2 regions of the Streptomyces sp. NPDC029152 genome follow, and region 1 is predicted to be linked to the other one. Evidence: riboswitches for the same ligand, from Rfam matches in the RefSeq annotation. Region 1 holds a riboswitch; the other holds the start of a gene.
The links. Region 1 has a riboswitch for S-adenosylmethionine ahead of ACZ4V6_RS16420 (aminotransferase class V-fold PLP-dependent enzyme). Riboswitches for the same ligand answer to the same signal wherever they lie in the genome.
Positions count from the first base shown of each region.

Region 2: it holds a riboswitch for S-adenosylmethionine, as region 1 does, so the genes downstream of both, thrC (threonine synthase) here and ACZ4V6_RS16420 (aminotransferase class V-fold PLP-dependent enzyme) in region 1, are expected to answer to the same signal.

Region 1 is NZ_JBVHWR010000007.1:36,096-39,407, forward strand. Features, by position in the region: gene trpD (anthranilate phosphoribosyltransferase) at 11-1,075, shown strand; SAM riboswitch class IV at 1,160-1,276, shown strand; gene ACZ4V6_RS16420 (aminotransferase class V-fold PLP-dependent enzyme) at 1,442-2,818, shown strand; gene ACZ4V6_RS16425 (Lrp/AsnC family transcriptional regulator) at 2,889-3,170, opposite strand; gene ACZ4V6_RS16430 (rhomboid family intramembrane serine protease) at 3,167-3,312, opposite strand, start outside.
Region 2 is NZ_JBVHWR010000011.1:115,268-118,579, forward strand. Features, by position in the region: gene ACZ4V6_RS23415 (alpha,alpha-trehalose-phosphate synthase (UDP-forming)) at 1-172, opposite strand, end outside; gene ACZ4V6_RS23420 (glucosyl-3-phosphoglycerate synthase) at 457-1,401, opposite strand; SAM riboswitch class I at 1,543-1,698, shown strand; gene thrC (threonine synthase) at 1,717-3,027, shown strand; gene ACZ4V6_RS23430 (MoaD/ThiS family protein) at 3,024-3,299, shown strand.

The sequences.
Region 1 (3,312 bases):
GGAGCGGCTCATGAGCGCTGTGACCCCCGCTGGAGGCGACAACGCGGCGGGCCGCTCCTGGCCCGCCCTGCTGAACGGACTGCTGGACGGCCGCGACCTGTCCGCCGACGACACCGCCTGGGCGATGGACCTGATCATGCGCGGCGAGGCGACCGACGTGCAGATCGCGGGCTTCGCGACGGCGCTGCGGGCCAAGGGCGAGACCGTCGACGAGATCTCCGGCTGCGTGCGCTCGATGTACGGGCACGCGCACGTCATCGAGGTGCCCGGCGAGACCGTCGACATCGTCGGCACCGGTGGCGACGGGGCCAGGACCGTCAACATCTCCACCATGTCGGCCGTCGTCATCGCCGGCACCGGCGCGAAGGTCGTCAAGCACGGCAGCCGCGCCGCCTCCTCCGCCTCCGGCGCGTCCGACGTGCTGGAGAAGCTCGGGGTCAATCTGGAACTGACGCCGAAGCGGGTGGCCGAGGTCGCCGAGGAGGCCGGGATCACCTTCTGCTTCGCGGTCAAGTTCCACCCCGCGCTGCGCCACGTGGCGACCGCGCGCGGCCAGCTGGGCGTGCGGACCGTGTTCAACTTCCTCGGACCGCTGACCAATCCGGCGAAGGTGAAGGCCCAGGCGGTCGGGGTCGCCGACCCCCGGATGGCCCCGATCATCGCCGGGGTGTTCGCCGAGCGCGGCAACTCCTCCCTGGTCTTCCGCGGCGACGACGGCCTCGACGAGCTGACCACCACCTCCACCTCGCGGGTCTGGGTCGTCCGGGACGGCACGGTGACCGAGGAGGCCTTCGACCCGCGGGACGTCGGCCTCGAACTGGTGCCGGTCGAGGCGCTGCGCGGCGCCGACGCCTCGTACAACGCCGACGTCGCCCGCCGTCTGCTGGCCGGTGAGCCCGGCCCCGTCCGGGACGCGGTGCTGCTGAACTCCGCGGCGGCCCTGGTGGCCCTGAAGCCCGGCGACGGCCCGCTGACCGAGCGGATCCGGGCCGGCATGGAACAGGCCGCCGAATCCATCGACTCCGGCGCGGCCAGGCGGACCCTGGAGCGCTGGGTGGCCGCCAGCAACGCGTAGGGCGCCGCCCCGGACGGTGACGTCCGTCCCGCGATCCGGACTCGGGTTGCGGGGCGGCGATCACTTCACGTACGTTCCTTCCCAGGTCATGAGTGACAGTCATGAGGCCCCGGCCGACTGTCCGGCAACCCTCCGTCCGTGGCGGGGTGCCCCGGGTGAAGACCAGGCCGTGGACAGCAAGGTCCACGGCAAGCGCGGACCCCTCGCGGAACCAGGGGTCCTGGGTCGTCCGAGGGAGTCTCCCGTGAATCAGCGAATGCGATAGGGCCGCAGAGCCCCGCCTCCGCATCCCCTTTTCCTTTCCGTCCCGCGTTCGAGCCGTGCGCGCTCGCGTGGCGATGCCCCCTGCCTTCACGGGAGTACCCCATGTCCGTCCCCGCCGTCTCCGCCGACCAGTCCGTCCGTGCCCCGCTGCCCGTCCTGGGCCGGGACGTCACCGTTCCGCTCGTCACCGGCGGCGAGGTCACCTACGCCGCTCTCGACTACGCCGCCAGCGCCCCCGCGCTCCAGCGGGTCTGGGACGACGTCGCCGCCTACGCCCCGTACTACGGCAGCGTGCACCGCGGCGCCGGGTACCTCTCGCAGCTGTCGACCGACCTGTTCGAGAACGCCCGGAAGACCGTCGCCGGGTTCCTCGGCTGCCGGGACGCCGACCAGGTGGTGTTCACCCGGTCCACCACCGACTCCCTGAACCTGCTCGCCGCCGCCCTCCCGGCCGGCTGCCGGGTCTTCGTCTTCGAGACCGAGCACCACGCCTCGCTGCTGCCCTGGCGGGACGCGGAGGTGACCTACCTCGACGCCCCGGGCAGCCCCGCCGAGGCCGTCGGGACCCTGGAGCGCGCGCTCGCCGCCCGCGAGCCGTACGGGCCCGCCCTGGTCTGCGTCACCGGCGCCTCCAACGTCACCGGCGAGCTGTGGCCGGTGCGCGAACTGGCCGCCGCCGCGCACGCCCACGGGGCCCGGATCGTGCTGGACGCCGCCCAGCTCGCCCCGCACCACCCGGTCGACGTCCGTGACCTCGACGTCGACTGGGTCGCCTTCTCCGGGCACAAGCTGTACGCCCCCTTCGGCTCCGGCGTCCTCGCGGGCCGCGCCGACTGGCTGCGCGAGGCGGAGCCGTACCTCGCGGGCGGCGGGGCCAGCCGCAGCGTCAGCCGGCGCGCGGACGGCGGCGTGGACGTGCAGTGGCACGACAGCGCCGCCCGCCACGAGGCCGGGTCGCCCAACGTCATCGGCGCCTACGCCATCGCCTCCGCCTGCAAGGCGCTCACCGAGGCCGGGTTCGACACGCTGGTAGCCCGCGAGGAGCACCTGATCCGCACGGTCCGCGAAGGGCTCGCCGAGGTGCCGCAGGTGCGGATCCTCTCCCTCTTCGGCGACGACGCCCCCCGCGTCGGCGTCCTCTCCTTCGTCGTCGAGGGCTGGAACAGCTCCCACTTCGCCGCCGCCCTCTCCGCCGAGTACGGCATCGGCGTGCGCGACGGCCTGTTCTGCGCCCACCCGCTGGTGCGCACCCTGCTCGGCAGCGACCCGCAGACGCAGGGCGAGTGCGGCGCCCCCGAGGCGGCGCCGGGGGAGAAGTCCCTCAACGCCATCCGGGTCAGCTTCGGCGCGGGCACCCCGGACGAGCACGTCGAGCGGTTCGTGAACGCCGTCAGGGAACTGGTGAGCGACGGCGCCCGGTGGAGCTACCGCACCGAGGACGGACGCTGCGTACCGGACACGTCCGGCGCCGCCGCCTGAGCCCGTGTGCCGGCGCCCTCCCCGGAGGGCGCCGGCACACGGGGCGGCACGGTCTTCGGGCCCTGGTTCCCTAGTTGTCCAGGCCGATGGCGAAGGCCGCCTCCAGGTCGTGCTGCGAGTACGTGCGGAACGCCACGTGGGTGTCCGTGCCCTCCACGCCCGGGATCTTGCTGATCCGGCCGGGGATGACCTCCGCCAGGTCCTCGTGCTGGTTGACCCGCACCATCGCGATCAGGTCGTAGGTGCCGGTGACGGAGAAGACCTCGCTGACGTTCTCCAGCGAGGCGATCTGCTCCGCGATCTCGGGGATCCGGTCCACGCTGGTCTTGATGAGGACGATCGCGCTGATCACGGCTGGTTCTCTCCCTCGGGGGCCGTCGCTGGAACGTCCCCAACTGTAGTCCCACCGCCGAACCGCACCCAGGCGAAGACGAAGCCCAGTCCGAAGCCCACCAGGTGCGCGAGGTAGGCCACCCCCGGCCCGCCACCGGCCC
Region 2 (3,312 bases), on a different contig from region 1:
AGGCGGAACAGACCCACAACGCGTCCGCGTCCGGCCCGATGGCCGACAGTCCGGAGACCAGTCCGCCGCCGCCCCGTTTGGCATGCAGCGAACCGTCCTCCCGCACCTCGTACGAGACGGGCCCCCGATTGGAGGCGACCAGCACCTGAGCAGCACCGAAGCTTGAAGCCATACGCCTCAACCTAGCCCGGCCCCCAAATCCTCAAACGTGCCCGCGCGTCACTCGGGCGTCGACGTGGTCACACGGCTTGTGGGGAAGTTGTGAACATCCGGGCATGTGCGTGCGCATCTCCCCCATGAGGGGGTGTGGGTGCGCATGCCCACACGCACGCGCATGGACGGACTCGCCGGCACCGCGGCACCGGGCGGCAGGCCTCCTCCCCGGGCACGGGGGAGAAGGTCCGCGAGCGGGGCGGCGGCCGCCGGCGCCGGTCGGACGGCGTCGCCGGCCGACGCTCAGGCCACCCGGCGGGACGCGTACTCCGCGATCTCCGTCATCGGGGGCCGTTCCTCGGTGTCGACGGCGTAGGTGTGCGGCTCGAAGCCGTCGGCGCCCCGCTCGAACTGGGTGAGGGCCGGCCGGAGCAGATGGCCGCGGGCCAGCCGGAGCTGGGCGGTGCGGTAGATCGCGGCGGACATGCGGCCCAGCGCCCGGCCGTCCTGGTGCCGGTGCCTGCGGACGCCGACGTCGACCTGCGCGAGGGCGTCCAGGCCCACCAGGTGCAGGGCGTCGACCAGCATCCCCAGCTCGACGCCGTAGCCGACGGGGAAGGGCAGCCGTTCCAGCAGGGAGCGGCGGGCCGCGTACTCGCCGCCGAGCGGCTGGACGAAGCCCGCCAGTCGCGGCCAGTGCAGGTTGAGCAGCGGACGGGCCATCAGCTCGGTGACCCGGCCGCCCTCGCCCGGGGCGGCGTCGAGCGGGCGGTCGTACATGGCCTTGACGAGGTGGACCTCCGGGTCGGTGAGCAGCGGGCCCACGATGCCGGAGACGAAGTCGGCGGAGAACTCGCGCAGGTCGGCGTCGACGAAGCAGACGATGTCCCCGCCGGTGACCAGCAGCGAGCGCCACAGCACCTCGCCCTTGCCGGGCACGGCCGGGATGCGGGGGAGTATCCGGTCGCGGTGGACGACGCGCGCCCCCGCCGCCGCGGCCACCGCCGCCGTGCGGTCGGTCGACCCGGAGTCCACGACCACGAGTTCGTCGACGAGCGGGACCCGCCCCATCAGCTCGCGGCGGATCACCGCGACGATGTCGCCGACGGTCGCCTCCTCGTCGAGCGCGGGCAGCACCACGCTGACCGTCTGGCCCGTGGCGCGCTTGGCGGCCATGATCTGGGGAAGCGTGCGGTCTGCCACGGACCAGGAGCGTGCGCCCAGCCAGCGCTCGACTTCTTCCAGCACGGTCGGGGGGCTCCTTTGTGATCCATCTCGCGGTACGGACGACTATCTCAACTGTCGTGGCCTTCGGTTACAGTCTTGAACAACGCGGAGGACCGGCGCATGCCGGGGTCGCCGCGTGACATGCGAAAAACAACCACATACCGCTCATCCAGAGGGGCAGAGGGACACGGCCCGATGAAGCCCCGGCAACCCTCCAGTCGGTTCTCGTGGATCACTGTCGATCACAGCGCGAGGCTCCCGGCTAGGGAAGGTGCCAAATCCGTCTCACGGCGAGATGCGTCGTGAGGAAGATGAGGAGAAAGGGCCTCGCCTCACATGGCTGTGCAGACTGTCGCAAGCACCACCGACAACGCCGGCACCACCGCTTCCACCCCCTCTTCCGTGGACCTGGGTCCCGCCGCGGCGCTCTCCTGCCGCGAGTGCGGCCACCGCGTGCCGCTCGGCCCGGTCTTCGCCTGCGAGGAGTGTTTCGGCCCGCTGGAGATCGCCTACGACTTCTCGGCCCACGACACCGAGGAACTGCGCAAGCGCATCGAAGCGGGCCCCGCGAACATCTGGCGCTACGCGCCCCTGCTGCCCGTCCCGGCCGACGTCGCGACCAAGCCGAACATCAACCCGGGCTGGACCAAGCTGGTCAAGGCCGACAACCTGGCCCGCGAACTCGGCGTCACCGGCGGTCTGTACGTCAAGGACGACTCCGGCAACCCGACGCACTCCTTCAAGGACCGCGTCGTCGCCCAGGCCCTGGAGGCCGCCCGCGCCTTCGGCTTCACCACCCTGTCCTGCTCCTCCACCGGCAACCTCGCCGGCGCCGTCGGCGCCGCCGCCGCCCGGGCCGGCTTCCGCTCCTGCGTGTTCATCCCGCACGACCTGGAGCAGGGCAAGGTCGTCATGGCCGCCGTCTACGGCGGTGAACTGGTCGGCATCGAGGGCAACTACGACGACGTGAACCGCTTCTGCTCCGAGCTGATCGGCGACCCGGCCGGTGAGGGCTGGGGCTTCGTCAACGTCAACCTGCGGCCCTACTACGCCGAGGGGTCCAAGACCCTCGCGTACGAGATCTGCGAGCAGCTCGGCTGGCGGCTGCCCGACCAGCTCGTCGTCCCGATCGCCTCCGGCTCCCAGCTGACGAAGATCGACAAGGGCCTGCAGGAGCTGATCAGGCTCGGCCTGGTCGAGGACAAGCCGTACAAGATCTTCGGTGCGCAGGCCGAGGGCTGCTCGCCGGTGTCCACCGCCTACAAGGCCGGCCACGACGTCGTGCGCCCCCAGAAGCCGAACACCATCGCCAAGTCCCTCGCGATCGGCAACCCGGCCGACGGCCCCTACGTCCTCGACATCGCCCGCCGCACCGGCGGCGCGGTGGAGGACGTGACCGACGAGCAGGTCGTCGACGCGATCAAGCTGCTGGCGCGCACGGAGGGCATCTTCGCGGAGACCGCCGGCGGCGTGACGGTCGGCGTCACGAAGAAGCTGATCGAGAACGGCCTCCTGGACCCGTCGCTCACCACGGTCGTCCTCAACACCGGTGACGGCCTCAAGACCCTCGACGCGGTGGCCGGCACCGGCCTGACCGCGACGATCCGCCCCAACCTGGACTCCTTCCGAGAGGCTGGCCTCGCATGAGCGTGACCGTTCGCATCCCCACCATCCTGCGCACCTACACCGGCGGGAAGGCCGAGGTCGCCGCCGAGGGCGCCACCCTCGCCGATGTCATCTCCGACCTGGAGAAGAACCACACCGGCATCGCCGCCCGCGTCCTGGACGACCAGGGCAAGCTGCGCCGCTTCGTGAACGTCTACGTCAACGACGACGACGTCCGCTTCGAGCAGGGCCTCCAGACGGCGACGCCGGACGGTGCCGGCGTGTCCATCATCCCGGCGGTCGCCGGCGGCTGACCCGCCCGCTCCG